Regions from separate parts of the Shewanella sp. SG41-3 genome, predicted to be linked through region 4. Evidence: predicted binding sites of a transcription regulator. Region 4 holds the regulator's gene; each other region holds the start of a gene.
What was found. Region 4 encodes sigma-54, which starts transcription at its own class of promoters, with help from an activator protein. Its sites were predicted from a motif close to GTTGGCACGNNNNTNGNNT; they were not measured.

Region 1 (7,968 bases), on a different contig from region 4:
AAACTAGACACGGTAATGTCAAGATTTTGACCCGGCTTGATAAAGGCTGGCATTTCAGCGTGTACAGCAACAACGGCTACGTTCTTTGAATTTGGACGAACTGATTCAGGTAAATTAATGCCAAAGTTTTTTAGCATGGTTCTAAATGTTTGTTCGGTATACCGGGTTTTCTCCCCGGTACCAGGCAAACCAACAACTAAGCCATAACCCACTAGTTGGTTACTTCGTACTCCCTGAATACTGGCGATATCTTTAATCCGCTCCGCATTTGCAGAAGCGCTGAGCATTAATATCGACGCTACAAGCGACACGATCAATTTAGTTTTCATGCATTACTCCTTAGAAAGGCCACCAGTCACTCATAAAGAATGAACTCAGCCAACCGACTTTTTGGGAGTCAGCAAACGTACCGGTACCGCTATACTGAAAACGAGCGTTAGCCACTCGTGTAGAATCAATTGTATTATCTGGGTTAATGTCTTCACTGCGGATCATGCCAGTGACGCGAATAAACTCATCACCGTTATTGATCGAAATCCATTTTTCACCACGGATAACTAAATTGCCGTTGCTAAGTACTTGAATGATGTTGGCTGAAATACTGCCATCTAAACTGTTTGATTGATCGGCATCTGATTCTCGCTTGGTATTCATGCTGTCGTTATAACCAAGATCGAGCGGGATACCACTTATAGACACATTTTTCCCACCAGCATAAATAGGCTCGACGGTTAAGTCTGTGCCTTTTTTGATTTGGTTATAGGCACTTTTTTTCGCCTGGGTTGATTCTTTTAAGGTCACAGTGATGATGTCACCGACCCGATGCGCACGAATATCGGAATACAAGCTTGATGCCTGGCTATCAAGATAAATAGATCCCGTTGGCACCACTTGCGTTGGTACAGTATCTGGGTATACCGGCGCATAAAATGGATCATCAGCAATCGGTTTCTTGGGCGTAGAACTGCACCCAGCCAATAACAATACTGACGCTAACGCAATGTATTTAATCATGTTAGCTCCTTAGAGATTCTGATTAATATAAGACAGCATCTGATCAACCGCCGAGATAACTTTGGAGTTCATCTCGTAAATACGTTGACCTTGAATAAGGTTAACCAATTCTTCTGTCACATTAACGTTAGAGGTTTCCAATGCGCCTTGGCGGATAGAACCTAAACCGTCTTGTGATGCAGTACCTTGAATAGGCGTGCCACTCGCACCTGTCTCGGTGTATAAGTTTTGCCCTAATGGATCTAAACCAGCAGGGTTAATAAAATCGGTCATGGTTAACTGGCCAATAATCTGACTGGCAGCTGTACCTGGGGTTTGCACTGACACTTCACCCGAGGCCGACACCGTAATACTGGTGGAGTTTTCTGGAATAGTGATAGGCGGTTGAACCACATAACCAGAACCTGGTGTGACGATTTGGCCGGTATCATCTAAGCTGAACTGGCCGTTACGGGTGTAGGCTGCTGTACCATCTGGCATTTGCACCTCAAAAAAGCCCGAACCTTCAATCATTAAATCTAATGAGTTATCTGTAGTCAGCATGTTGCCTTGGGTAAACATTTTTTGCGTGGCAACCACTTTAGTACCTGCACCAATGTTTAAACCATTAGGTAACTTGCTATTGTCTGAGCTAATGCCACCAGCTTGGTTAACCGTTTGATAAAGAAGGTCTTCAAATACTGCACGACTTTTCTTAAATCCAACGGTACTGGCGTTAGCCACGTTATTTGAAATAACCGCAATATTGGTTTGTTGGGCGTCGACACCGGTTTTACTTATCCATAACGCTGGATGCATAATAATTACTCCTAACTAATTCTCATCAAGGAAGTGGACGCTCGATCAATCTCTTCAGCGTTCTTCATCATTTTGACTTGCATTTCGTATTGACGTTGAATATCAATCATGGCGACCATTTCATGCACAGAATTAACATTACTGCCTTCGACCGCACCACTTTCAACTTGAACGCCTGGGTCGTTTGGCGCATTGCCACCGGCAATAAGACGAAATAAACCATCTTCACCGCGCATAAGGTTTTCGTTACCAGGATTAACTAACTTAATCCTTCCGACCTCTTCTATTACCTCTGCGGTTGCCCCTTGAGGGCGTACAGAAATAATACCGTTGGCCGAAATCTCTATTTTTTCAACTGGAATGGGTAACACAATGGGACCTGAAGCGCCCATAACGGGACGATCACGGCTATTTAATAACAAGCCGGTACTGTCAATTTTTAGACTACCAGCGCGGGTATATGCCTCGGAACCATCAGCCGCCTGCACAGCAAGCCAGCCATCTCCTTTAACCGCAATATCAAGATCGCGACCAGTAGTTTTAATGGGGCCGCCATTAAAGTTACTGCCTGGGCTTTCCATCATCGAAAAAACCCGTGTAGGCAAACCTTCACCAAATGCCTGCATTGAACGGGCTTGGACCATGTCAGCTTTAAATCCATCAGTATTCGCGTTAGCAAGATTGTTCGCACTCACTGCTAGGGCATTCATCCCTTGCTTTGCGCCGCTCATGGCAATATAAAGAAATTTGTCCATTTTTTGCTCCGTCAAACTTTCTGCAAAGACACTATATACACAGAACAAGCAAGCATCATGCCAATGAGTTTTAAGTGAGGGAGTTGGGATGTAACTGTATGAATCAGTTAATCAATAAAATTAATGGGTAGCGCATGAGTGTCAAAAAAGAATCTATCGACAAGAGGGGGAGTAACAACGGGGACAAGTAACGAGGTGGAAAAGGCAAGGTGTTGCCGTAAACGGCAACACCTATATAGCCTAAGGATCATTTAGCGGATCTGTAATATCGTTTGGTTCAAGGTATTGTTAACTTCAAGCGTACGTGAGTTAGCTTGGAAGTTACGCTGAGCTGAGATTAAATCGACCAGCTCAGTGGTTAAATCAACGTTTGACTGTTCAAGTGCAGAAGAGCGAATACTACCAAATGTACCACTATTTGCCTCACCAGCTAATGCCGCGCCGGAACCTAAACTGGCTTTCCAAGACGTATTACCCACCTGAGTAAGACCTTGCTCATTAGCAAAACGTACTAATGCCACTCGCGCTAACGGCACAGTTGAACCATTACTATAACTGGCGGTAATCAGACCGTCAGACCCAATACCAACATTGGTTAATCGCCCTACGGTAATACCATCTTGAGTCAATTCAGTGACTTCAAATGGAGAAGCATACTGAGTTGGATTATTAAATTTTATCGTAAGTGTTTGAGTGCCGTCGGCTCCAGGGCCTAAAGCACCTGCACCGCCAGAACCTAATGCTTCAGTGGTAATGTTAGCAGGATCACTGCCAGTATAAGCACCAACAGAGTTAAATTTAAGCACAGCTCCTGACCAGACTCCACCTAATCCATCGGGATTAGCAGCAGATGCTGTACCCGTTGCGTCAGCAGTGCCATCACCATTGGTATCTGTTGAATAAGTACCAGCGCCAGCCGCAACATCAACAGGATCGCCATCAACTGCATAAAAGGCAACCCAATTACTTTCACCTGTAAATGAACCATTGGTCGGTTTAATAAAGTAAGTGGTCATAATGTGCGATTCACCTAATGAATCATAAATCGTCACCGAGGTAGAATTATTAAACGTATCAGAATCAGCAGGATTAAAATTAGCTGGGTCTAATGCGGTTTCACCCACATTAAGGTTCATTTGCAAACCAACATTTCCGGTTTGCACAGGGCTACCTGCAGTGTCAGGGATCTTAATCGGTTGGGTTGTGGTTAAACTCACAGAAGTCGAGTTACCATCTTCATCAACAGGGAAACCTTGTAAAAAGTTACCCGCTGAATCGACCATATAGTTGGCCGAGTCAACTTTAAATGCCCCTGCACGTGTATATGACTGATCTTGCGACCCTAACTCAGACGACGTAACAAAGAAACCACCGCCACTGATCGCCATATCCAGTGAATTACTGGTAAATTGCAAACTACCTTGATGAAATTGCTGTGCCACTTGAGTGGTGGTTGCTCCACCACCGACAGCGGTTTTACTGTTCGAAAAAATAGAATTTGCGTACACATCAGCAAACTCAGCTCGTGATTCTTTGAAACCAATAGTATTCACGTTAGCGATATTATTCGCCGTTGTATTTAAGTCTTTTTGCGCGGCAGCAATACCACTCAGTGCAATGTTAAATGACATAGTTCACCTCTCACAATTAATTCATTTATCAATAAAGCCAATAATTCAATACAGGCCTTACTATGTTTCAGATACTGCGAGTACGTCAGATAACTTAATTCCGCCTACTCCACGCAAATTCAAAATGGCCCCAGTCGCTGCAGTGCCCAGTGACACACTTGTCACATGTGCATAAGTTGATACCGCTAAATCTTCCGACGTACCATCAACTTTACCACTGGCTTTTATCGAGTAATTACCCGCTTTAACGGGTTGGCCATCCTTACCTAAGCCATCCCATGTCACATCAACATTGCCGCCTTTACTGCCATCAACATTAAAGCTCTTGATCAGCTGACCCGACTCATCTTCAATTTTCACCGTAATCGTTTCAATTGCAGATGGCGTACTGATCACACCTTTAATCTCAGGGCTTTCAGTAGAAATTGCCCCGGTATCAGAAGGGATAAGCACTTTTCGACCCACCAAGCCTGATGCTTGTAACGCTTGGCTAGAACTCATTACCGTATTGAGGTTAAGGATCTCATCATTCAGATTTGAAATACCGTCAACCGTCGAAAACGATGCCATTTGGGCAATCATTTGATCATTATCAACCGGTTTAAAAGGATCTTGCATAGACAACTGTTGACTGAGTAAAGCAAAAAAATCTTCTTGCTTTAACATCTGATCTTTTGATTCAGGGATCGCACTTTCTTCAGGTAATCGAATTCCGTCAAGGAAAGGGTTCCCAGTAGTAGTGCTGGTTGTATTTGTCTGTACAGAACTTTTCGTGGTAGCACTTGTATTTGATGTGCTACTGGATTGTTGCGGTAAAGACTGACTGTAAGAATTAACGAGGCTCATTGTTACCTCCTTGAATAATCATACTATTTACCCATCCTTAACGTCTGTTGCAACATAGACTTAGTTGCATCAGCCACCTGAACGTTCATTTGATAAGAGCGTGATGCAGAAATCATATCGGCCATTTCTTCCATCACATTGACATTCGGTTTATAAATAAAACCATCACCATCAGCCATCGGATGATCTGGCGAGTATTCTTTTATTAATGGTTTATCACTTTCAACAATGCCTTTGACGTTAACACCCGGCGAACTATTTTGCTGGCTATTAGCTTTAAGCATTTCAGCCTCAAAAATGGGATGACGTGCTCGATAAGTTTTATCAACACTGCTTGATACAGAATCCGCATTGGCAATATTACTGGCAGTGGTATTCAAACGCACTGACTGCGCAGACATACCTGATCCAGACACATTGAAAATATTAAATAAACTCATGATTAATCACCTCGCAAAGCTTTACGCATGCCATTAAACTTACCTTCAAGGAAGCCTAATGACATTTGATATTCGAGCGCATTTTGCATAAATGCTGATTGTTCTTTCTGCGTATCAACAGTATTACCGTCACCTGTATCGGCCTGATTTGGAACACGATATTGGACATGTTGTTGACTTAACGCTGTTAAATCGAAATGTTTTTCTGTGGTTTGACTCATGCTCAAACCCTTCTGATGTAAGCTTGCTGCTTGCATAGCAGAAGCAAAATTAACATCTCGAGCTTTATAATGAGGAGTATTGGCATTGGCGATGTTACTTGAAATCACTTCAGCTCTTTGAGCTCGTACGCCCAAAGAATATTGGTGAACACCTAATGCATTATCGAAATTAATCGCCATAAAATTGCCTCCATCAGCTAACTGATAGATATAAAGCAAAGGTTATGCCAACAATTTTTATAATGGGAGAATAAAATAAAAAAACTAACATGCCGACGATCGTCGGCATGGGGTGAACCTAATCAACTGTTTTAGCTAGGTTTTTTTCTGGTAATAGATACCGGGATTACAGCGAACCATATTAAACTCTTCGGTTAACCCCGCAAGAGATTCTGACGCACCTAAGAATAAGATACCTTTAGGATTAAGTGCGGCAGCAAATTGCCGCAAAATGGTAGCCTTTGCCTCTGGCGCAAAATAAATCAATACATTACGGCAAAAAATGATATCGAACTTGCCTAATAAGCTATAACTTTCAAGTAGATTATGTGCTCTGAAGTTCACTAAACGTTTTACGTTATCTTTCACTTTCATATTGCCAGACGGTAAAGCATCAAAAAACTGACGTTTACGCTCTTCAGACAAACCACGAGCCAGAGCTAAACCATCATATTCAGCATTCTTACAACGCTCTAACATAGAAGGTGATAAATCTGTTGCCTGAATTGTCACGCCCCCAGGCAAAGCACCGGGTTTACGCTGTTGATATTCCAACACTGTCATAGCTAAAGAGTAAGGTTCTTGCCCAGATGAGCAAGCAGCAGACCATATTTTTAATGGTCGGCCCAACTTGCTGTATTCAGGCAACAAAGAATTACTCAGCAACTCAAATGGATAACGGTCTCGAAACCATAAGGTTTCGTTAGTAGTCATCGCATCTATCACTTCAGCGCGTAATTGACGCTCTATCGGTTTCATCGACTTTTTAACCACCTCAGATAGAGAAGGCAAATTATGCTTTCCCATCAGTGGCGCTAAGCGGCTACGAACTAAATACTGTTTGTTCTCACCTAACACAATACCGCTATGCTGCTCTAAAAACAGCCTAAATTGATTGTACTCTGCTTCAGCAAGTGATTTATCTGTCACATTATCTTCCTAATATGTTTGCCGATGAGCCGACCGAACGTTCAATATTATTCAATTCTAAACAATTATAAACTCAAATGTTTGTTAACCGCTGCGGCTAATTCATCGGGGTTAAACTTAGCAATAAAATCGTTAGCCCCAACTTTTTGTACCATCGCTTGGTTAAACACACCACTTAACGATGTGTGCAGTACGACTTTTATATTCTTTAACTTTGGATTATCACGAATTTCTGCTGTTAGAGTGTAGCCATCCATTTCAGGCATTTCAATATCAGAAATAATCAACGGAATTTCCACTGATACATCATCCATTTCTTTGGCAATATTTTTCAACATCTCTAACGCTTCTCTACCATCTTTGGCAGTATCGATTTGCAGATTTAAAGACTCTAACGAACGAATAATCTGTTTACGTGCCACTGCAGAATCATCAATAACCATAATATGATAATGCTGTTCTCTATCAATCGTTAAAGTTTCGTTGAGTTCTTGACTGATCGAAGTCTTAACCGGTGAAATTTCATCAAGAATTTTTTCAACATCCAAAATCTCAACCAACTCGCCTTCTATCTCTGTCACTGCGGTTAAATATGAAGAACGACCAGAACCTTGTGGAGGCGGCATAATTGCCTCCCAATTCATGTTGATAATACGTTCAACAGAACTCACTAAAAAGCCTTGAATGCTTCGGTTGTATTCGGAAATGATAATAAAGCAATTTTCTGTTGATGTCAGCGGACGACCACCCGTTGCAGCACTTAAATCGATAACAGAAATCGTTGCGCCACGAATATGAGCAACACCTTTAACATAACGATTTAATTTAGGTAAGGTTGTCAGTGGTGGGCATTGTAAAACCTCTTTCACTTTGAACACGTTAATCCCAAACCGTTGGCGGCCGTTAAGCCTAAATAATAGTAACTCGAGTCTGTTTTGCCCGACAAGCTGAGTACGTTTATTGACTGAATCTAAAATGCTCGACATAACACGACCTTGTAGTTAACTGTCACCCAAAAGGATAAAAATTATTCATTAAAATTATAGTAAACCCAGGTTCAACACAATACGTTAGCTCATTACATCTAGCTCATTTATCGCTAAAGACCTACCAA
Region 2 (7,968 bases), on a different contig from region 4:
AACCTGATCCAACAACAAAAATGGCCTGGTAATGTCCGCGAATTGAAACACGCTATTGAACGTGCATATATTCTGGCAGAAAACGAAATTTTACCGAGCCATATCATGGTGTCATCGCTAGAACCTTCAACAGAGCCGTTAACTGACGGCGTACAAATACCTGTGGGCATGCGCCTCGACGAACTAGAAAAAGCTGCAATTTATCAGGCCCTTGATGAATCGATGGGCAATAAAAATGAAACTGCAAAACAATTAGGTATCAGCGTTAAAACCCTTTATAACAAGTTAAGTAAATACCAAGACCAAACGAGTCCTGACGAACCTTAACAGCGTGCTAAGTGATTAAATGTGTTTGCTCGCTTGAGGCAGCAACACATTTAATGACTTAGGTTTAACCTTGATGCATAAATCTTCAGACTCAAATAACTCACCATCAATAACATATTTGCACAACGAGTCCGTGCTCAACTGAATCGTCTTAGCTTGCTCATGATGAATTCCACTCTGCTGATCATCTTCACGCTCGCCTGTTAATCCGGCAAATAATAGCTCGGTCATACTCAATAATTGTTGTGGTGATGTCTCACTGGACTCAATCCAAGTAATGTCTAACAAACCATCGGTAATATTGGGTTCACCATTTCCTTGGGCTAATACACTGGTGAATGGCGCCGCATTGGCAATCACTAAACTCGTGGTGTTAATCATTTGAATGTCACCACTATCAAGCTGTAATTTCATCGACAAAGGCTGATTTTCATCTATCGCCTCCCACAAACCATTAAGGTAAGCCAACTGTCCGAGCTCATTTTTTCGGTCGCGATCGGCTTTCTGTATCATTTTCCGCTCAAAGCCCAAGCCCGCTAGCAACAACATCAATTGCTCATTACACATGGCAGTATCTATGCGCTGAGAATAACCTTGAATCAAAATATCAAGCGCTTGCGATACCGGTACTAACTTACTGGTGATACCAAACAAGGTGTGACTAAGTGCATTAGTGGTGCCCATAGGAATAATACCTAGATAAATATCACTGTCGACAATCACCGATGCCACCTCGTTAACTGTGCCATCTCCACCACAAGCAACAATAATATCAGCACCCTGTTTTTTGGCATGTTCGGTTAGTTGCACCGCAGACTTGTCTTTAGTGGTATATAAGACTTCAAGCTGAAAATAATCGCTCAAGGTTTGAGTTATATGATCGGCTTCATCATGCCACTTACCGCCACCTGACACTGGGTTCACTATCAACCAAGCGCGTTTATGGATATGAATTTGATTCAGGCGATGCATTTTTTCGACGGCTGCTAACTGCCATTTATTTAACCGCGCGGTTTGACGAATACTACTGATAGATTTCAGCACATCATTAACATTACGATTTTGCTCACGGCACACTAAGTAAGCGGCTAGCACTAACACCGAACGCCCTCGACCTAATGCACAATGTACTACGACATTTTTGCCATTACTGACTTGGTTATGTAACCAATTAATCGCTTGATTTAACTGTGCGACGCTAGGTACGCTGTGATCCAATACCGGAATATTTAAATAGGCAATATTTTCATCAACCAGAGTCCACTCTAATGCGTCAAATTCTGCAGTAACATCTAAAATAGCATCAATTTTCTCATGCTTTAGTCGGTCAATATCGCCAGAAAACAACCGGCAGGCTAAATACAGCTGCTTATCAATTTTTTGTATTGCAGGAACTTTGTCATTTTTTCTCGCCCAGGCGTTATATAGCTGGCAACCCAATAAAAACGGAATAAAGCTCCAACCTATATACCAAGGAATACTGCCATCTTGGCGTTTACGGAAAATACCTGCACTATTAAACCAATACGCCGAACTCACCAAGCCTAAAGATAATGCAAGCCACGCAAAAACAAGCTTAAGTAACACATAAGGAAGCGCCACACATAAGCACGCAGCCAATAACGTACCAAGGGTATAATAATATTTAATATGGATACGGGTGAGCATTGTGGTCCTCCTTTTTTAAAAAAAGCAGCACATGAGTGCTGCTTAAGACAATACTTATCACTATAACTATCTAATCACTTCGCGCCACGCTCTTAAGATTTTACATTGACTTATATGAGTCTAAACAAGTCGTGACCTTTGACATCAATGTACTTTACGTTAATAACCTAACGGCTCTGAACGGATTAAATAGTTAATCAGATTGCACTGTATTTAACAGTCTGGATCTTCTGACTTCATGCCTTCTTTTACATCTTCACATGCATCTTCAACAGCATTACCAGCATCTTGGATCATTTCATCCACTTTCTCACCAGCATTCTCAGCTTTATTGTCTGAACATGCTGATAAACCAGCCGTTAAAAACACCATTAAACTTGCCATTGTCAGTAATTTTAATAATTTCATATTCATCTCCTAGATGATGGTTGTAATCGAATAACGTTTTGTCGCTAACCTTAACTCGGCTTCAGAGCTCAGGTTACCTACTATGCTCGGGGACCTTTACCTCTAATCGCACTGGATAATAATGAAATCACCAGTAATACAATAAAGATAAAGAAAATAATTTTGGCGATCCCTGCTGCGGCTCCAGCAATACCAGTAAAACCCAATAGTCCTGCTATAACGGCTATAACTAAAAACATTAATGTCCAGCCCAACATAAAAACCTCCTTGGTGTACGATTTACAGTATGGTGCGTGATGTGCTAATCCTTTTGATATCGACCTCATACCTAACCATCTGAGAATTAACCATTTACACAACGACTATGTTTTTACTAATGCCAACATCGTGCCAACAGTAAATAAAAAATTAAAGCCATGATTATAAAGGATTTAATTTAATATCGAAAAATGAGCGATGGAAGAGCCACAGACTTGTAGGCACTTTTTACCGATGTTTCCGGTAAGAGTTTCAGATACTAGCGAACCAGTATCGAAAGGAGCAATGAAAAGGAGTCAACATAAGCGCCGCCAGAATAACACCAAGCATTACAACGTATACGGCAGCTTAAATGATATTAATGTTGCTAGCGCTATAAAGCCACTCGATATCCACAAACAAGCTTCTAAACCGTATATTTGATACACCAACCCCGAAAGAACGGTGCCGATAAGACGTCCCATGGCGTTGGCCATGTAATAAAATCCCACATCAAGTGACACGCCATCATGCCCTGCATAACTAACAATCAGATAACTGTGCAGTGACGAGTTAATGGCAAACACAGCGCCAAATAGCATTAATCCGGCAATTAATGTCACGTGGATATAAAAGTTAAAGTGCAACGCAAGAGCAATAGCAGCAGGAATAAGTAATAAGTAGCCAGCCCATACAAAGGCTGCGCGTCCTGTTGGTACTTTGCCGTGTTTTTTACCAGTAACATAAGGCGCAAATGACTGGACGATGCCGTAGCCAATCACCCAACTCGCCATAAAACCGCCCACCCACCAATGATCCCATTCAAATGTCACCGCTAGAAACACTGGTAACGCCACCACAAACCATACATCTCGAGCACCAAACAAAAACATTCGCGCTGCCGACAACAAATTAATCGCCGGACTTTTGGAAAAAATATCGATAAATTTAGGTTTGTTTTTCGCTTTGCCTAAATCCGCTTTTAAGCTCAATAGACTCATCACCCACACACAAGCTAATAAGGCTGCCATCAACAGCACTGCACCGCGAAATTCAAATAGCGTGAGCAAAATGCCACCTAAAAAGAACCCCAGTCCTTTTAACGCATTTTTAGAGCCAGTAAGAATGGCCACCCATTGATACAACTTGCTCTGCGCATCACTAGGCACCAACATTTTAATCGCACTCTTGGCGCTCATTTTATTGAGGTCTTTAGCAATACCCGACAAGGCTTGCGCAACCATGACATACATTATGGTCAACATGTCCGCTGGTACGGCCAACATAGCTAGCGCAACTATTTGTAGGCAGAGACCAATATTCATGGTGTTATTTAAGCCAAGCCTTGCCCCTAGCCAACCACCTACAAGATTAGTGACTACGCCAAAAATCTCATAAAACAAAAACAACATCGCGATATTGAACGGGCTGTAACCTAGCTGATGAAAATACAGCACCACCAGCATACGCAGTGCACCATCGGTTAAGGTAAATGCCCAATAATTACCAGTGATTATTAGATATTGCTTAATGTGAGATGGCAATGTACTGAAAGTTAACAGCCCCATGTTAGCTTATTCCTTGTCCGCCAAACCTACTTTGCGCGCAAGCTCAGCGGTGCGATTAGCGTAACCCCACTCATTGTCGTACCACACATACAGCTTAACTTGGGTATCATTAACCACCATAGTCGATAAGGCATCGATAATACTTGAGCGTGGATCGGTTTTATAATCGACCGACACTAATGGGCGCTCTTCATAACCCATAATCCCCTTAAGTTCGCTATCAGCAGCTTGCTTCAAAAGCTGGTTTACTTCTTCTGCCGTTGTGCCACGGGCCACTTCAAACACACAATCGGTAAGCGATGCATTGGCTAGCGGCACCCGAATCGCATGGCCATTTAACTTGCCTTTCAATTCAGGAAAAATATGGGTAATAGCAGTAGCAGAGCCGGTGGTGGTTGGAATTAAACTGATGCCACACGCACGGGCGCGGCGTAAATCTTGATGCGGTGCATCTAAAATCGTTTGGGTGTTAGTTATGTCATGAATAGTGGTCATCGAGCCATGTTTAATGCCTATTTTTTCGTGGATCACTTTTACCACAGGCGCTAAACAATTGGTGGTACAAGAAGCTGCCGTTACGATTGGATGAATCGCTTTATCGTATAAATGCTCATTTACGCCCATCACAATATTGAGCACGCCGTCTTCTTTTACTGGCGCGGTTACTACAACTCTTTTAACCCCTTGATCTAAGTAAGCTTGTAGCAAGGCTTTGGTTTTTATCTTGCCGGAGGCTTCAATCACTACATCGCATTTTGACCAATCAGTGTCTTGGGTGGCCACATTACGACTGCAAGGAATAGCTTTACCCTTAATCACTATGGCATCACCATCATGTGTCGCTTCATGATGCCAACGACCATGAACTGAATCAAAGGTCATTAAGTGCGCCAGGGTAGCAGCATCGCCAGCGGGATCATTAATGTGCACAATTTCAACATCGTCCCAATCATACGCCGCACGCATTGATAAACGTCCCATACGGCCAAAACCGTTAATGCCTATTTTTATTGTCATAATGGTGTCCTAAGCTTGCGCTCATTTTTAAGTGGTAATGTTAAAGGTTAGTCACTACATGCTAACCATTAAATGCATCAAAATATTCACGCTGAACCGGATGAGTCAGCGCCTTGGGTCGCAGAGTTTGCACTGCATTAATCACTTTATCTTTAGGCCAGCCTAAGCTTACTAATATCAGACCAATGACTAATCCCGTGCGGCCCGAACCGCCTTTACAATGCACTGCGATAGCGCTTCGGTTATTCAGCAATTCAATAATCTGGAGTTTATGGGCTAACCACTGAGTTTCAAACTCTTGCCCTGGCGCAGCATCATCAGCAATGGGCAATTGCACCCAAGTAATGGCTTGTGAGGCACATTCTGCGGGTAAATCCTCCGCTTTATTACGCACTATTTCGTCATCAAACATCAAAGTGATTAGCATTTTTGCACCCGCCGCCTTTAATGTGGCAACTGACGCAGCTAATGCTTCATCTTTGGTACCAGGACACGGGGTAAAAATCAGCTTGGCGCCATTATCTAACGCTAAAACATCATAAGGATGAGCTTGCATGGTTAACTCCAAAAAGTAACTTCAAAATATGTTCATAAATTGATTCACAAAGCCGAATTCACAAACTGACTTAATTAATGGTTAAACCAATGTTGAGTCCGATTGATAATGGCCACCAGCGATAACATCACCGGCACTTCAACTAATACCCCTACAACCGTAGCCAACGCGGCTCCTGAGTGCAGCCCAAACAACGATATCGCCACAGCGACAGCTAGCTCGAAAAAGTTAGATGTACCAATTAAACAAGCTGGGGCGGCAATGTTATGGGCTAATTTCAGCCATTTAGCTGCTATGTACCCAATAATAAAAATACCGTACGTTTGAATAACTAGTGGTATGGCAATTAAGCCAATGGTTTGCGGATCTGACACAATCACTTCAGCTTGAAAACCGAACAGCAACACCACTGTGGCCAGTAAACCGATAATCGACCATGGTTTTAAATTGGCTAAAAATGAGTTAACAGCGGCTAAGCCATGGCGACGATTAAGCAAGTAACGCGTTGTTACACCAGCCAATAATGGCAACAACACATACAGTAATACCGATATAAGCAAGGTTTCCCATGGCACCTGAATATCGCTTACACCCAGTAATAATGCAGTAATTGGCGCAAAGGCAAAAACCATAATTACGTCATTAACTGACACTTGCACTAATGTGTAGTTCGCATCACCTTTAGTTAATTGCGACCACACGAACACCATTGCGGTACAAGGTGCAACGCCTAATAAAATCATCCCTGCGATATACTCTTGCGCAGATGCAGGGTCGACCAAATCGGCAAACAGCACCTTAAAAAACAACCAGCCCAATGCTGCCATGGTAAAGGGTTTAATTAACCAATTAATGACAATGGTGAGTAATAATCCCTTAGGGTTTTTACCTACATCTTTCATTGCCGAAAAATCAATTTGCACCATCATTGGATAAATCATCACCCAAATAAACACCGCAACAACCAAGTTAACGTGGGCGATTTCAAGATTAGCGATAGCCTGAAAGACCTCGGGCTGCCATAAACCTAACAACACTCCGGCCAACATGCTTAAGCCAACCCATACCGATAAAAACCGTTCGAACGTTCCCATACAAATGACTCCAAACAACGAGGTATACCACAACGTATTCTTAAAATGACAACATCAGACTAGCGACAAAAGCTCACCTTATTAGGCCTATTTTGCATAATGTCTAATCGTTGTAATGACGACATAATCAACCCAAGGTTGTTTTCGGTGGTTTGTGCTATTACTGATTTGGCCCATAGAGGTAAGTTAGGATTAATGCGATAAAACACCCATTGACCATTTTTTCTGTCGCTAATAATCGCAGCCTTTTTTAACAAGGCTAAATTACGCGACACCTTAGGTTGGCTATCTTCATTCAGCGCTGCCATTAGCTCACACACACACAATTCACCGTGGTAATGGGTCAACATTAAGCTTTTTAAGCGAATGTCATCGGTAAGGCATTTATAAAACGCGAGGGGATCAATACTGGAGAATTCAGCGGCATTCAATGCAGACTGAGTCTCTAGCGACATTGGCTCTGTAGTTGGTTGCTCCACTGACAAAAACATCGTCAGGCGGTTGTTGATGTCATTTAAGGTGGTCAAAAATGCTTGTTCACCTGCGCGATTTTTAGGATCAGGAAAGTCCCACGCCAGTTGCTTACCCGCGCCAGGATAACTACGACATTCGTTATTGGCTTTGTCACAAAGGGTAATCACGTAATCAAATGTTTTACCCGCAAAGGTTTGTAGCTTTTTAGACACTAAACCCCGAGTGTCAGCGCCAAAGCGAGCTATAGCGTCAATGGCCCTTTGGTCAATATCTTCAGGCTGCGTGCCAGCACTAAATACATCAAATAGATCCGCAGCTCTACTTCTTAGTAAGGCTTCAGCCATTTGCGAGCGCGCCGAATTGCCAGTACAGAGAAACAACACCGTTTTATTTTTCATTGTTGACTCACTAACACGCAATACAAAATATACACCTGAGTGTATATATGATTATTTACATATACAAGCTTGAGTTATAAAAAAACCGATCCAGTTCAATGAATCGGTTTAGCAAAAAATGCGGCTATTGTTATCGTTAACAATTATTTAAAACATATGCAGATATATTCCACCCAGAAAAAACATTGTGTCAAAAACCACTACGGGCAAACTTTATTGTC
Region 3 (7,968 bases), on a different contig from region 4:
ATCGCACCTGGAAGAACAGGGTCAAATGTTGGTGAAGGTGGCACAGCTGTAGAAGCTTTCTATGAAATAAGAACATATGAAGCCGCTGCCGACGCTGTTAATGCCAGTGATCAATCTCTGGTCGCTATCTATTACAAGCTAGAGGTGTTTAGACAAAGAGACGATGCCAAGTTTCATGATCAGCGTGGTTATATGATTTACGACCAAAAGAATCAAATGGTATATAACTCATACTGTGTGCCAAGAGCGGTATGTGTGATCGCAGAAGGAAAAGCAGGCAAAAAAATGACCCTGACAGCGCCAAGTAGAGGTATAGGTGAATCGACATATATGACCGAAAATGCGACGACCCAAGGATTCTCTATGACAATGGAAATTGGTGAAAAAACCCTGTCCTACTCACAAACCACCAAACTCAATATCTACGGTAAAGATTTCTCTCATACCGATGCTGCGACGTTAGAAAAAGTGAATGAGTAAGTTAATACGACTTCTCGCGCTTAAATAAAACAATGGCAAAGAGTAGGTTATTGATTAGACGCTGCAAATAACAGCGTCATTCTACTCAGATAACGAGAAGGCATCAGCAACGCATGGGCAATCTAGGCATAAAGGGCATCAGTCATAAACTTGGTTTATTAACGGCTTAAATCAGTTGATGTCCGCCTATTACTCCAAACTATATTTTTTGATAGCGGAATTAAACAAATAAACAGAGCAGGTTATCGCCAAAATAAGCTAAACAATCATCGACCGCCGAACACAATAAAGCTCTGATCCTGATAAAGGAAACAGTTGCAAATGGGGTAAATCAACTTGTGACTAATGGTTATTGATTTTCAAATAATTAATCGTCTCAATAGCCACAGTCAAATAATCCACTTTATTTAATAGTTACAATTTTTACGGCATTAACATCAACCAATACCCACTAAAAATCGTTACTTTATTCTAAATATAAGCAGTGAATAGCTGATTTACTTTCAATCTCATATGTGCTTTGCCAAACAACCTGATTAATGTGTCGCTTTATCTCCCCAAATTTCCTCTAACCTTTGGTCACGACCGCAATTCCAGCGATAAGCATGGTAGCGAATAGGATTGTTCTTATAGTAATCTTGATGGTAACTTTCATCGCCTTTGATAGGGTAAAAAACACTCGATGCTAAAATTGGCGTAACCACTTTCTGGTTAGGAAATTGTTTTTCAATATCGCTTTTAGACTGTTCGGCAATTTGCCTTTCTTTATCGTTTGCCACAAAAATTGCGCTTAAATAGCTAGTACCTTTGTCACAGAACTGCCCTCTTGCATCAAAGGGATCAATATTTACCCAGTAATAATCTAATAACTCTTTGTAGCTCACTTTATTAGGATCATAGGTTATCTGTACCGCTTCAAAATGACCTGCATGGTTACCGTTATAGGTGGGATCTTTTAAGCTTCCACCAGTAAACCCTGATATCACATCGCTAACACCATCAAGCTTTTCAAAATCGGACTCCATACACCAAAAACATCCTCCGGCTAAAATGGTCTTATCTGCAGTGGCGTTAGAAGCATAGGACAATAAGCTTGCTGCCAATATTGTTAGCATTAATGTACTTTTCATAACACCCTCCTTATTTTTCGAGATGATGGCCTGCTTGCATCAAACATATGTGCACTACGAAGTTAATAATATGAAGGTTCACTATGGCAGAAAGCTGTCACTATTACATTGAGTTTGTTATTTATACAAAAGGTCATTGAGATAATCATCAGCATTTTCAGAGTATCAATGACATGCTTGAGCATGCCCTCGGGATAAATTGAGAGTATCAATATAGGCATTAGTAGATTCAGTACGATATTGGGTCATATTGGCGAACATTAGTGTCACAAAGATGACGAGATAATCGTTCAAATAAGTGTTCAATTACATCACAGGATTATAAAAACATCGCGAAAACTGAACGATATCGATAGGACTTATTATGAATATTGAGATTAGCGATTTAGATAAGCTAAAGCCAGTTAACCTAGCACATCATCAACCCAGTCCGATCATAGAATTCCGCAGCGGTTCAAATATGAGTTTTAGATGCAAAAAGGCACAACCTTAAGTTATAAGGTTGTGCCCGTTAACACTTTTGTCAGCATCCTGCTGAATATTTGCTCCCTGCACACCATCCATGTAAACATGCTTCCTGCAGTCCTTTTCCCTGTTCTCATTTCCTTGTCTATTTGTGTAATACAAACAAACCCATGAGTGTCACTCCTTTGAACAGCCTATCCATTGACTGAGCGGTAAATCTATTCAATCCGTTGAATCTATCCATGCTGCATCCTGCAGCCCTATCCTTGTTATCCTTGTGTCAACAGCATGACTGTTTTCACTCATCCTTGATTCGGCTATCCATTTGCCGAGCTTATGCTCAATCCGTGAGCGTGTCCTAATAACATCCATGATATTCTTAAGCATTAATTGTCTTATTTCTCATCCTAAGAAAACCAACAAATAACTCGCTTTCGATAACTACATTCTAATCAAAACCAGCTCGATGAAAAGTCACTCAACATCATTGAAATAGATGCTTAACATACCAACACTCAAGAAAAAACATGTAATGCTATGATTTTTATATATTAAATATAATTAATAACGTTAAACGCTGACAACTTTAGATAAGATCCCTTACATGCTTGTAGGATATGGCTTACAAAAGCATGAGCAGGTTATTACTATCGGATTGATTTTCGCCACAGGCGCATTATCATCTGCCCAAACATGACCCAATCAGCCCACAAACTATAAAGCGGATAAGTGAATGTAGCAGGCCTATTTTTTTCAAATAGAAAATGCCCTAACCATGCAAAGCCATAACCCACAACGGGCAGCCACAATAATTGCCACCAATGCTGATTAATCAAGGTATTCACAATAATAACCAAAATAATGCCACTGCCAATATAATGCAGCCTTCGACAAATAGGGTTTTGATGTTGCGACAGATAAAATGGGTAAAATTCTGTAAATGAAGAGTAACGTTTAGGTTCCACTATTCACTCCTTAATTGATAATCCGCAAATGATATGGCCCGATGAGTATTCAATTATTTTTCGCTGGCGTTACACTTTACTGTAAAACAGAATTTCACCTTCTATATTACCGATGCTAACGTTAGCAATACTGCTAAACCCTTGTGTTACCAAAGCCCGATGATGTGATGAATTACTAACAAACACGCCTACTCCATCGAGATCAGGTTGTTCATCACACCAACTCAATACCGCTTGAATTAACTTAGCCCCATAACCTTTTTGCTGCTCATTTGGTGATATAGCAATAAATTGTAAAACACCACACTTTTGAGAAGGTAGATGTTCAAGAATGCAGGTTTCTTTTTGCATTAATCCTTGGGTCGATTTCCATCCGGTACCCAGCATCATTTTGAAACGCCAGTGCCAATATCGTCCCTCACCCAGAGGAATGAGATGAGAAATGACACACGCAATTCCGATTAAGCGCTCACCATCAAATAAACCGATTAAAGCTTGTTCTTGTTGCCATAACTCATTTAACTCTTCACGGATGGCTGCCCGAAGCTTTTGCTCATATTGTTGTTCATCATCTTGAGCAAGCACGTCAATAAAATAGGGGTCATCATGATATGCGTTGTAGAGAATGGAAGCTGCGACTCTCAGGTCTTCTGCGGTCAAATACACTGCGCGAATAGTTTCCAAGGTGTGATTGTCCATTTTTATTCCTTGTTATTGACTCTCTAAACTCAATCTAACTTAACAAGTTTGAAACATTCTACAAGTTTTGTTTACGCATTTAGCCTGTTCGCGGTTGTCATTGTCAGTTGTTTGCTATTTACCTCATCAACACTGATACTGAATTTGTTTACCACACCATTACAAGGAATCCTTTAAATGGACACTACATCAAATGATCTTAGCCATTTATTTATGCAACTAGGTTTACCGCATGATCAAGTGGGTATCGATGACTTTGTTATGCAAAATAAGCTTGCTAAGCATACGTTAATAACCGATGCAGATTGCTGGAATCCAGGCCAAAAAGCATTTTTAAAAGAGGCATTACGAGAAGACGCCCAATGGTCAGAAGTGATTGACCAATTGGACGTAATGATGCGCGCTGAAATGTAATTAATTTTTGACCTTATAACAGCGCCATTATCTCATCAGATTTGTTTGTAGGCGGTGTTACCCCAACCGACTAAAACATCATCGCGAAACACAATGGGCGTGCATTCATCTTTGGTTGTTTTACCATCGCCTTGCGCCCATTGCGTTCGGTAAAACATGACCTTGATAGACTGTTCCCCTTGGTTTTCAGTCGGCTTAATATAAGCTTCGCTGAAATCGGCGGTGCCCATTAGAGTTATCACTTGATCACTCGTCATCCCCATAGACAGTTTGCTCAACAGTTCACGATTCTTATCTTGTTGAACTTGCCAATAGTCAGCACTTTTAGCCGATTCATGATCACCGACACTGATAACACAACCACTTAGCCCTACTGATGTGGCGATAATTAATCCTGCTGTGATAAGTTTTAATTTCATGTTGCATCCTTTTTGTTAAAATAAAATCCGCATTGTATTTACAGTTCCTTTAAGCCAGAATCGTGCCAAAAAATAAAACACTGATTTGTATGCCTTTATTTTTATATTTAATAAGAATTAGTTAATCTCACACCATCGAATTAAGGAATTTAACCAACAATGAGTCCAATTGAGCAAGTACTTGCCGCGGCTAAATCGATTGCTAACAATGGAAATACTCCCTGTTTGGCACTGATTAAAAGCCGTTTAGGAAATAGCATCCCAATGCCTACCCTAATCCAAGGTTTACAACAGTTTAAGGCGTTGCCAAAATCCGAGTGGCAACACATACCAGAATTAGCCGATATTGCCGCTGTGACTGACCAACCTGCAGATAATAACGTGGATCTTACCGATGTTATTCAGCAGGTCATGAGTCTGCAACAACACGTCACACTGCTCACTAAGCGAGTCGAACAGCTAGAAAATCAATTACAAGACAATGCCATTCAAAGCAATATCATTGTTAATAAGGCAGACCAATAGATGTTTGTTACTGAACTGCGCTTTGAATGTTTTGCCGACACAACAATTGATACCGTAGAAAAAGCCATCAACGCTTTTCTTGAAGCCCTAAGGGCGAATGGACAAATTTTAGGCAGGGAGTTTGCCGTCGCTTTTAATGACGGTGAATTTAGAGTTCGCCTGTTGTTACCCGAAAAAACCAGCCTGGCAAATCGTTATCATAGCCCGTGGGTAAAGGTCACTTTAGCCGGATTAACCGCGGCCAAACTATTGGCTCCTAGAGAAAAGTTCATCGGCCAAGACATTAACTCTGAAGTTAGCAGCACAGAGACACCATCATGGCAGGTGTTGTATACCAGTTATGTTCATATGTGCTCACCGCTACGTAATGGCGATAATCTCCTGCCAATCCCCCTGTATCAATTACCTGCGACCTTCAATGGCGATCATAAACGCATTATAAAATGGCAAACAGAATGGCAAGCATGTGATGAGCTACAAATGGCGGCTGCCACTAAAGCTGAATTTGCCGCATTAGATGAAATCACTCGAGTAGACAGCGACCTGTTTAGACGAGGTTGGGATTTACGTGGCAGAATAGAGTTTTTAACGCAAATACCAACTTACTATTATCTGTATCGTGTCGGTGGTGAGTCGTTAGAAAGCGAATTAAACCGAGCTTGCCCACGTTGTGGTTCACATCATTGGAAACTTGAACAGCCTTTGTTAGACATGTTTCACTTTCGCTGCGAGCCATGCCGCATAGTGTCTAATATATCTTGGGACCATCAGTAAATGGAATTACTTCATTGAGTTACAAACAAATTATTTCTTATTACCGAGATTGCTACAAGGAAGATAGTGCCTCCATTAATCTTTGGAACGTCAATAAGCTTAAGCAAGAAGACCGTTTAATTCTTCAAGGTAAAGATGAACTAGGCACAGGTTTTTTACCTCGGCTACCTATCCCCGAAGAATTTGCCGCCCCAATGTTAAAACGGGTAGCAATGTATGAAAGAGAAAGAGTATTACTGTATGCACGGTTCTTGTTTGTCGGCAAAGTCACCATAAAAGGCGAGCTTAAAACGGTAGTATCGCCTTTGCTCTTTAGCGAAGCCACCATTGAGCAGGATAATGGTAATTGCTATTTTTCTACCCAAGCCGATGAAACTGAAATCAATGAAGCCTTACTGCAACAATTACTCCCAGATGATAATGCGCTAGCAGAATCGCTTTTTTCTGAAGATACTCGCTCCGCATCATTTTGGACCTCATATTTTAGTAATAATCATATTGAAATAAGCTCGCTTGAATTACTCCAATATCCGAAGCTTGCTCAATACAGTGACATCAAAAAAGCGCTGACAAAAAAGATCCCCAGCTTATTACCCATTTCCATGTTAATTTGTGTTGAAAGATCAAAAAGTAGCCGCGGCGTACTTCACGAATTAGACACTATCATCAATGCTAATCAGCTATCAGCCCCTATCGGTAAGCTCTTTAACCATACAATGGCAAAGTCGAACAAGGTTTCCAAACCTGCGAAGCTCAAGTACGACTTTTTGCCTGGACTATTATCAGGCCCACAAAAGAAAGTCATCGCTATCGCCGCTAACAACAGTCTAGGTTGTGTGTCTGGCCCACCCGGCACAGGTAAAAGCTATACTATCGCTGCCGTTGCAGCGGAACATATGGCTCGCGGAGAGTCGGTGTTAATTGTGGCCAATAATGAAGTAGCCCTTGATGTTATTGCAGACAAATTGGCGAGTAACTTTACCTTAGGCGATGTTTCAATTAAGGCCGGACAAAAAGCCTTTTTAAAGCAGCTAAAAGACTATACCGCTGATTTGTTAGCCGGTTACTTTGCAGATGACTTGGACAACAGCCCCAAAGCAAATGAACAAGAAATTAACCAGCTAAATCGATTGCTAGGTAAATTAGAACATCGTTTTATGGCTTTCAGCCAAAAAGCCATCAGCCGAGGCTTGCGGTTGCACCAACTTGAGTTACAACAATCGAAGTGGTTAAAGCGCGCTTATCTGTTTTTTATTCAAGGATCAATAAACCAATGGCACCATCAATGGCATGCATTAGATACCATTAACAAACGCACCATTGAACGTGAAACGCTTGCTTCTGACTATCTCAATACACTTAAAAAAAACAACTTAAAAACATTAGTCAGCCAATACCGAAAGTATCTTCAAGCATTTAACCAAGCAATACGCAGTCGAACCTCCAGTAAACAACTCGCCCAGTTTGCGAAGATTGAATATGCCAAGTTATTTGCTGCATTTCCCATCTGGTTGGTGAGCTTAAATAGCCTGCACAAAGTATTACCACTTAACAGTGAAATGTTTGACTTAGTGATTATTGATGAAGCCACGCAATGCAATATTAGCAGTTGTTTACCGGCCTTATATCGTGCAAAACGAGCACTGATTGTTGGCGATACCAAACAATTAAAACACTATTCATTTTTAGCTAGAGCTAAGCAGAATCAATTATTAAGCAAAAACAACGTGCCTGAAAACAACCAGAGCGCCATCAGTTATCGAGATAATTCTATCTTAGATTTAGCCCTAAAAACCTTAAACACCGATAAAGAGCTGGCCTTTCTAGATGAACATTTTAGAAGTAAACCTGAACTCATCCATTTTAGTAATCAGTCTTTTTATCATTCAAGATTAAAAGTCATGCAACACCGACCTTGTACTAGCTCAGGCCATTTGCACCTTCATCGACTAGAGGGGATCCGCGACACATCCGGCGTAAATCATCAAGAAGCACAATGCATCCTAGCTGATATTCAAGCTCAAATAACAACCGACAATAACACTGGCATAGCCCACAGTATCGGAGTCATCTCACCTTTCAGCGCTCAAGCAGAAC
Region 4 (7,968 bases):
GGATGCTGTGAAAGTTCGTGGTATTGAACGTCCCGACTTTGTAGCGGATAACCTACGCACCACAGAATTTAATAAACTCGGTTTAATTGCTAGTCGAGTCAGTGCCGAACACATGGAGCATTACGCCTCAAGTGACATTACTCACTTTACTAAACCTGTTTACCTCATTTACCCTGAAAACGGCCAAGCGCAATGGCAATTAAGCGCAGATAGAGGCCAATTGAATAAAAATACCAGCCAAGTCATATTAGAAAATAATGTTATTATTGATGCCATTAATATAGAAGAACCCCTGCAGTCACTCAGTACCCAAGCTGTTTCGGTGGATTTAACCACTATGATCGGCACCTCACAAGAGATGGTGTACATCAAAGGTAAAGGGTTTATTATTCAAGGTTTAGGTCTACATGCCGACTTGAATTCGCAAAAATTATCGCTACTCAGCCAGGTAGAAGGAACATATGAGCCACATTAATCGCCTCAACACTCACGCCAATGTTATGTTATTTGGCAGCATATTTTGCCTGCTGAGTTTACCTACCATAGCGAAACAAGGTGATCTTCAACAAGAGTTGAAAATTGCCTCAGTAAGCCAGTCTGCTGACATTAAAAATAATCAAATTGTTTTTAATGGTCCTGTTACCGTTACCCAAGGCACTATTAACATTAATGCTGATGAGTTACGGGCGTTTACTCCCGAAAACAGCACCAGTAAAAAACTCATCGCTATAGGCAACCCTGCAACGTTTTCACAAGAGTTAGACGACGGTCAAATTGGCACCGCCAGTGCCAACGAAATAAGCTATGATCTTGCTACCACTACACTGACATTGACAGGTAATGCCAAACTGGATCAATCTGGTAGCCAAGTAACCGGTAACCGTATTAAGTACAACATTAACGCTCAAGAGCTGATTGCTGAAAGTACTGGTACAGGGAAAGATCGCGTTATTACTATTATTCAACCTGAGAATTTCCAAGACGAGACTGCACCAAAGCAAAAGCTCCCTGAAATTCCTGTTAAAAAGCAGATCAAACCATGACCCAAATAACCCTAACGGCTGAAAATTTAGCTAAAAGCTATAAAACTCGTCAGGTTGTTAAAGATGTGAGTTTAACCGTTAAAACAGGCCAAATTGTTGGTCTTTTAGGCCCCAATGGTGCAGGTAAAACAACCACGTTTTATATGGTTGTCGGCTTAGTGCAAAGCGATAAAGGTCGGATCTTAATTGATGATGACGACTTAACCGCCGACCCAATGCATCTTAGAGCTCGCAAAGGGATTGGTTACTTGCCGCAAGAAGCCAGTATTTTTCGCAAACTGACCGTATACGACAATATTATGGCCGTATTGCAGACTCGCAAAGAACTCACTACCGACCAACGGATTGAGCAAGTAGAGCATTTATTAGAAGAATTCCATATCACCCATATTCGCGACAGCCAAGGCATGTCGTTGTCTGGTGGGGAACGTCGTCGAGTAGAGATAGCGCGCGCGCTGGCCGCTAATCCTAAATTTATTTTGCTCGATGAGCCTTTTGCGGGGGTTGACCCTATTTCTGTCATCGACATAAAAAAAATCATTCAACAGCTTAAAAACCGCGGCTTAGGGGTATTAATTACCGATCATAACGTACGTGAAACCTTAGACGTCTGTGAGCGCGCTTATATTGTCAGCCAGGGCAATTTAATTGCCGAAGGCACACCTGATGAGATATTGAGTAATCAACAAGTTCGGGCTGTGTACTTAGGTGAACAATTCAAGCTATAGTTACTTTACTGGCCTTTTAGTCTATCTAACTCATTTCATTGAACGATATCTAAATAGCGTTAAATGTCATTGATGTATGTGACAATCGATTACAGTTTTCGAGATTGTCATTTTTATGGAAATCATCTAGGGATAAGCGGTAAATGAAAGCGTCACTCCAACTCAAAATGGGTCAACACTTAACCATGACCCCTCAATTACAGCAAGCGATCCGCTTACTGCAATTATCGTCATTGGAGCTACAGCAAGAAATCCAACAAGCATTGGACTCAAACCCATTGCTTGAAATAGAAGATGAGTTTTCTCAAGCAAAAGACTCAGTAAAAGAAAGTCGCGACCAATCGGACACCGACTTTAGTGACAACAGCGTGGTCAATATAGAAAAAGACACCTCAACAGTCGACACAGCAGAATCCATGACCAAAGAAACCATGGACGATTTAGCTATGGATACCACATGGGATGAAGTGTACACCGCCTCTCCAATGTCAGGTTCAGGCAGCGCTAGCATGCGCGATGATGATATGCCATTCCAAGGTGAAACGACTGAAGGCTTATATGAACATTTAGAGTGGCAAAAAAATCTCACGCCATTTTCTGACACTGATCGAGCGATTGCTACCGCGATTATTGATGCCATTGATGAACGCGGCTATTTAACCCAAAGCACTGAAGATATTCTCGAAGCCATGGGTGATGAAAGTGTTGAACTAGATGAAGTTGAAGCGGTATTAAAACGTATTCAACACTTTGATCCCGTTGGTGTTGCCGCACGAGATTTAAGCGAATGTTTATTCATTCAATTAGCCCAATATGCCGACACAACCCCACATATAGACAATGCCCGTCTGCTCATTAAAGACTATTTAGATTTAATTGCTGGGCGCGATTTTAGATTATTGATGCGCAAAACCAAGCTCAAAGAAAACGAGTTGCGTGACGCAATCACCTTAATCCAGTCACTTAACCCTCGCCCGGGCTTGTTAGTCACCGCTATTGATGACGAATATGTTATTCCTGATGTAACCGTACTAAAGAAGAATGGCCGTTGGGTTGTAGAGTTAAACCCAGACAATATGCCTAAAATTGGCGTTAATCAACAATATGCAGCCATGGCTAGAAGCAGTAAAAACTCTGCCGATAGCCAATTTATTCGCGGTCATTTACAAGAAGCTAAATGGTTCATCAAGAGTATCGAAAGCCGCAATGAGACCTTATTGAAAGTCGCCAATTGTATTGTGCAATTTCAGCAAGGTTTCTTTGAATATGGTGAAGAAGCCATGAAACCTATGGTGCTCAATGATATTGCTGAAGCAGTAGAAATGCATGAATCAACTATTTCACGGGTTACCACTCAAAAATATATGCACACACCACGTGGGCTATTTGAATTAAAGTACTTTTTCTCTAGCCATGTCAGCACCGACGATGGCGGAGAATGCTCATCTACCGCTATTCGTGCTTTTATCAAAAAACTGGTTGCAGCAGAAAACCAGCAAAAGCCATTAAGTGACAGCAAAATGGCCCAACTGCTGGCAGATCAGGGGATCAACGTTGCGCGTCGTACGATTGCAAAATACCGCGAAGCGATGCTCATTCCGCCCTCAAACCAACGTAAGAGTTTATAACCTACAAGGCAACGGAGGATTTTTATGCTTATCAATATGACAGGTAGAAATATCGACATTACCGAATCTTTACGTGAATACGTTCAAGGTAAATTTTCAAAGCTTGAACGACACTTCGATCAGATCAATAATGTACACGTTGTGCTCAATGTAGAAAAATTACAACAAAAAGCAGAAGCTAAAATCAACCTTAATGGTGCAGAGATTTTTGCCATGTCAGAAAGCACTGATATGTATGCTGCAATAGACGCCCTGATCGATAAACTCGACCGTCAGGTAATTAAACACAAAGAGAAGTATACAAAACACTAACGATGGAACTTTGTACCATTCTGCAGCCGGAATGCACTACCTGTGCCACACCGGGCAGTAAGAAAAAAGTACTGGAACTCATCAGCAATTTAGTCGCTGCCCAGTACCCACCCCTATCTTCGCAAGAGGTTTTTGAAAGCCTATTAGCGAGAGAGAAAATGGGTAGCACAGGTATAGGAAATGGCATTGCGATACCTCATGGTAGATTAACGACCATAGAACATCCGATCGCAATATTTATTAAATGTGAAGAAGCCATTGCCTTTGATGCAATCGATAAACAGCCCGTGGATATTTTATTTGCTTTGTTAGTACCTGCAGATCAGTGCCAACAGCATTTAAGCACGCTATCAAGCGTGGCTCAAAAATTAAGCGATAAGCAAATATTGAAACAGCTTCGTAAAACTCACGACTCAACAGAACTTTATCGGGTTATTACTGCATGAAACTTGTCATAGTATCGGGACGTTCAGGCTCAGGAAAATCTGTTGCTCTAAGAGTATTAGAAGATCTAGGGTATTATTGTGTTGATAATTTGCCTTTACCACTGATTGGCATATTACTGGCTCAGCTCAAAGGTAATAATGATCTAGTGGCAATTAGTGTTGATGTACGCAACATTGCCGAGCAAGGTAAAGTCCTTCAAGATCAACTTGCCTTACTTGAACATGACACTGAAATTATTAGCTTCTTTTTGAATTCTAATGATAAAGTGCTACTCAAACGCTATAGCGAAACGCGTCGATTACACCCGTTATCTAAAAATCATATTTCACTGCAAGAAGCGATCATATTAGAAGGCCGTTTACTTGAGCCTATCGCAAAAATTGTTGATCATTATATTGACACCTCTGCCCTGAATATTTACGAATTAAGCGACCAAGTCAGGCAAATCTTGTTAGGTAGTGTCGATAAAGAGTTAGTGATTAACTTTGAGTCTTTTGGCTTTAAACACGGTATGCCAACAGAAGCTGACTTTATGTTTGATGTGCGCTTTTTACCTAATCCGCACTGGGAAATAGCACTACGACCACTCACAGGTTTAGACGAACCGGTACAAGAGTTTTTAGGTCGGCAACCTCTAGTGAATAAGTTTATCTGGCAAATTGAAAACTTATTTGAAACCTGGATGCCGCATTTAGAACGTAATAATCGCAGCTATCTGACTATCGCCATTGGTTGCACCGGTGGCCAGCATCGCTCGGTATATATAGCTGATCAATTAGCAAAAAGGTTTAGACATGGCAGTAAACATACAGTTAATGCTCGCCACAGAGAATTAAATTTAACTGATACTGACAGCTAACTGAGCATAGGATCGCGCCAATGATCAAACTTGAACGCCAAGTAACCATTTCAAATAAATTGGGGTTACATGCTCGAGCTGCAACAAAACTTGCTGTTTTAGCGGGTGATTTTGATGCCAGTATCACGTTAACTCAAGGTGATAAAAACGCCAGTGCAGCTAGTGTACTTGGGTTATTAATGCTTGAAAGTGGCATAGGTAAAATGATCACTGTAACAGCCCAAGGCCCAGATGCTGAAGTGGCATTAAATGCCGTATGTGATCTGATTAATGCTAAATTTGATGAGTCTTGCTAAATTGTTTAGTGATACTTTCACTAATTACTGATCGTTAAGCCATCATCACTTATTTATTTCCATCTTTAAATGAAGTCGTCATACTAACCAAACTGCCACGATATTGCTGTTCGAAGGTTAACGATCAGTTCCTCGATAATATTAGCCTTTATATTGAAACGCGCGGCGGATCCCCAGCTGATTAAGTATTCATTCTCTTAAGAGAGATTAGCGTTGTAGCCAATTTCAATCACGGTTCTCGCTTGACCAAACACCGATGTAATCGGACGTTAATTTTTGTGTAAAGCAACATCAGCAGTTCAGACTTTCGTTCGGCGCAAGTCACTCAACGATTTTATTGCTGCATTTCATTTCTTGCCCGCAGATAACAATTCTTGCATCAATATGCCAAACAGAGAAACTGAAACTGCCCAAAATCATTACATACAGAATCATATTTGTATGACAAATAGGAAGTTGATATATGGGTAAAGAGTACCTAGATAATGAAATAACAGAACAACGACTCAATCAACTCGCTCAAGCGTTAGACAGTGGATTGTTTGTTCATGCTCGCAATATGTTACATGCAATGTCACCCAACGATGTCGCCCTCATTCTCGAATCATCACCACCAAAAAATCGACAAGTCTTATGGCAATTAATTGATCAACAATATGCGGGTGAGATCCTGGATGAATTAGGTGAAGAACTGAAAGATTCGCTCATCAGCAGCATGACACCAGAGAAACTCGCCCAGGCCACAATAGGAATGGACACCGATGATCTTGCTTATATTCTTCGCAGCTTGCCCGATGCGGTTTATAAGAAAGTACTCAAGTCAATGCGAAGCCAGGACAGAGATAGAGTAGAACAAGCACTGCGCTACCCGGACGATACTGCCGGCAGCATAATGAACACAGATACGGTTACCCTAAGACCCGATGTTAATATCGAAGTAGTGTTACGCTATTTACGTCAACGCGGTAATTTACCAGATACCACTGATACATTATATGTTGTCGATCGCCATGACCATGTTTTAGGTGGCGTCAGATTAGTCGACTTACTCACATGCGATCCGAGCGTCACAGTTCGCAGCATTATGGACACCGAACTAGAAAGTATTCCGGTTGAGATGTCTGATAAAGATGTTGCGCAAAAATTTGAACGACTCGATTGGATATCTGCCCCTGTAGTAGACAGCCAAGCAAAATTACTTGGACGAATAACCATTGATGACGTTATCGATGTGATCCGTGAAGATGCCGAGCATTCCATGATGGGGATGGCAGGCATGGATGATGATGAAGATACCTTCGGCCCAGTGCTTAAAAGTACTCTAAGACGCTCTCTATGGCTAACCATCAATCTATTTGCCGCATTACTAGCATCATCTGTCAGTAATATGTTTGAAGGCACCTTAGAGCAATTTGCTACCATCGCAATTTTAATGACCATTGTGCCGAGCATGGGCGGCGTTGCCGGTAATCAAACCTTAGCGCTGGTGATCCGCGGTATTGCACTTGGTCATATTGGCCAAAGTAATTCACGTTGGTTAATAGGCAAAGAACTCGGCATTGGATTATTAAACGGCATTATGTGGTCTGTGTTGGTCTTTTTTGCTGTGTGGCTGTGGAAAGACGACATTGCGTTAGGCGGATTAATTGGCAGTGCTATGCTAATTAACATGACAGTTGCCGGCTTTGCTGGTGCCACTATTCCAATCATGCTCAAAAAGCTCAATATCGACCCAGCTCTTGCTGGAGGCATGGTATTAACCACAGTCACTGATGTGGTTGGTCTATTTGCATTTTTAGGCTTAGCGACGCTGTATTTAATGCACTAGAGTATTGCTCTTATCTCTTAACCCGAGTTGGGTTAAATAATATGCCGTCTATAAAACAGTCTACTTTAGGACTCTTTTATGGGCGGCGGACTCTCAAATGGTCACGCTAGCCACAGATTGTCAGTCTGTTAACTCAGCACTCACCTCCCCCCTTCTGATCATGTTCAAATCATCCATGTAAATATTAAATTCAATATAACGCCATCTTTATTTTGTCATTGAGGTCACCTTTTTCTGCCATATTTGTCATCTAAACTGCGACCTAGCGATAAGTTTGATAGCGATTCATCTGCAGAACTTATTCACCAAGTTAGTGCAATTGCACCAAACTAATCTGTCGGTAAAAAGTACCTAGGTTAAAGGGTTTAAATAAGATACTGATAAATAACAGATAAAAATATTTATCAAAGTTGGCACAAGCTTTCCATATAAGAACACATACCCACTAAGTGATAGTGTGATTTTACAAGTAGTCCTTGGTAGATGTAGGAGATAGCAATGAATAAAATAACCGGAAGTCGTAGCATTAAGTCAATAAATGTCATGGTAAATAATATCATTTCACAATGCCGCCAGAACATTTTTTTCTTAGCACATCTCGGTTGTAGCCAGTGGGATGAAGTGGAAACTCGCTCTAGTAAACATAAGTAAATTGGCAGGAGATTATTTCATGAATATGTCAAATGCGAGACAGTACCCAGTGGACTTACAAAAAGAAGTGATTAATGAAGTCAAAAATAATCAAAGATTATTATCTGACGTAGCAAAACAATATGGTGTATCGGCAAAAACCGTATACCAGTGGGTCAGAAGTAACCAAGTTCGCC

Region 1: a site for sigma-54 is predicted at 5,919-5,937, ahead of flgB (flagellar basal body rod protein FlgB). Genes of this name have one in related genera too.
Region 2: a site for sigma-54 is predicted at 2,780-2,798, ahead of H5164_RS15305 (DUF1328 family protein). Genes of this name have one in related genera too.
Region 3: a site for sigma-54 is predicted at 4,624-4,642, ahead of H5164_RS17465 (DUF3192 domain-containing protein). Genes of this name have one in related genera too.

What each region holds. Positions count from the first base shown of each region.
Region 1 is NZ_JACJFJ010000014.1:29,390-37,357, reverse strand. Features, by position in the region: gene H5164_RS19205 (flagellar basal body P-ring protein FlgI) at 1-329, opposite strand, end outside; gene flgH (flagellar basal body L-ring protein FlgH) at 340-1,014, opposite strand; gene flgG (flagellar basal-body rod protein FlgG) at 1,024-1,812, opposite strand; gene flgF (flagellar basal-body rod protein FlgF) at 1,824-2,567, opposite strand; gene flgE (flagellar hook protein FlgE) at 2,819-4,198, opposite strand; gene flgD (flagellar hook assembly protein FlgD) at 4,259-5,044, opposite strand; gene flgC (flagellar basal body rod protein FlgC) at 5,068-5,484, opposite strand; gene flgB (flagellar basal body rod protein FlgB) at 5,487-5,885, opposite strand; gene H5164_RS19165 (protein-glutamate O-methyltransferase CheR) at 6,021-6,854, opposite strand; gene H5164_RS19160 (chemotaxis protein CheV) at 6,920-7,840, opposite strand.
Region 2 is NZ_JACJFJ010000007.1:275,933-283,900, forward strand. Features, by position in the region: gene H5164_RS15290 (sigma-54-dependent Fis family transcriptional regulator) at 1-327, shown strand, start outside; gene H5164_RS15295 (diacylglycerol kinase family protein) at 343-1,995, opposite strand; gene H5164_RS15300 (hypothetical protein) at 2,209-2,403, opposite strand; gene H5164_RS15305 (DUF1328 family protein) at 2,484-2,660, opposite strand; gene arsJ (organoarsenical effux MFS transporter ArsJ) at 2,991-4,208, opposite strand; gene H5164_RS15315 (ArsJ-associated glyceraldehyde-3-phosphate dehydrogenase) at 4,215-5,225, opposite strand; gene H5164_RS15320 (tyrosine-protein phosphatase) at 5,287-5,781, opposite strand; gene arsB (ACR3 family arsenite efflux transporter) at 5,856-6,875, opposite strand; gene H5164_RS15330 (metalloregulator ArsR/SmtB family transcription factor) at 6,935-7,747, opposite strand.
Region 3 is NZ_JACJFJ010000010.1:45,349-53,316, forward strand. Features, by position in the region: gene H5164_RS17440 (heme-binding beta-barrel domain-containing protein) at 1-480, shown strand, start outside; gene msrA (peptide-methionine (S)-S-oxide reductase MsrA) at 1,017-1,610, opposite strand; gene H5164_RS17450 (DUF962 domain-containing protein) at 2,723-3,040, opposite strand; gene H5164_RS17455 (GNAT family N-acetyltransferase) at 3,110-3,739, opposite strand; gene H5164_RS17460 (DUF2789 domain-containing protein) at 3,917-4,153, shown strand; gene H5164_RS17465 (DUF3192 domain-containing protein) at 4,189-4,572, opposite strand; gene H5164_RS17470 (hypothetical protein) at 4,732-5,097, shown strand; gene H5164_RS17475 (Zn-ribbon-containing protein) at 5,098-5,871, shown strand; gene H5164_RS17480 (ATP-binding protein) at 5,886-7,968, shown strand, end outside.
Region 4 is NZ_JACJFJ010000003.1:210,752-218,719, forward strand. Features, by position in the region: gene lptC (LPS export ABC transporter periplasmic protein LptC) at 1-475, shown strand, start outside; gene lptA (lipopolysaccharide transport periplasmic protein LptA) at 462-1,043, shown strand; gene lptB (LPS export ABC transporter ATP-binding protein) at 1,040-1,771, shown strand; gene H5164_RS06985 (RNA polymerase factor sigma-54) at 1,915-3,399, shown strand; gene hpf (ribosome hibernation promoting factor) at 3,424-3,711, shown strand; gene ptsN (PTS IIA-like nitrogen regulatory protein PtsN) at 3,714-4,157, shown strand; gene rapZ (RNase adapter RapZ) at 4,154-5,017, shown strand; gene H5164_RS07005 (HPr family phosphocarrier protein) at 5,038-5,313, shown strand; gene mgtE (magnesium transporter) at 5,777-7,141, shown strand; gene H5164_RS07015 (transposase) at 7,812-7,968, shown strand, end outside.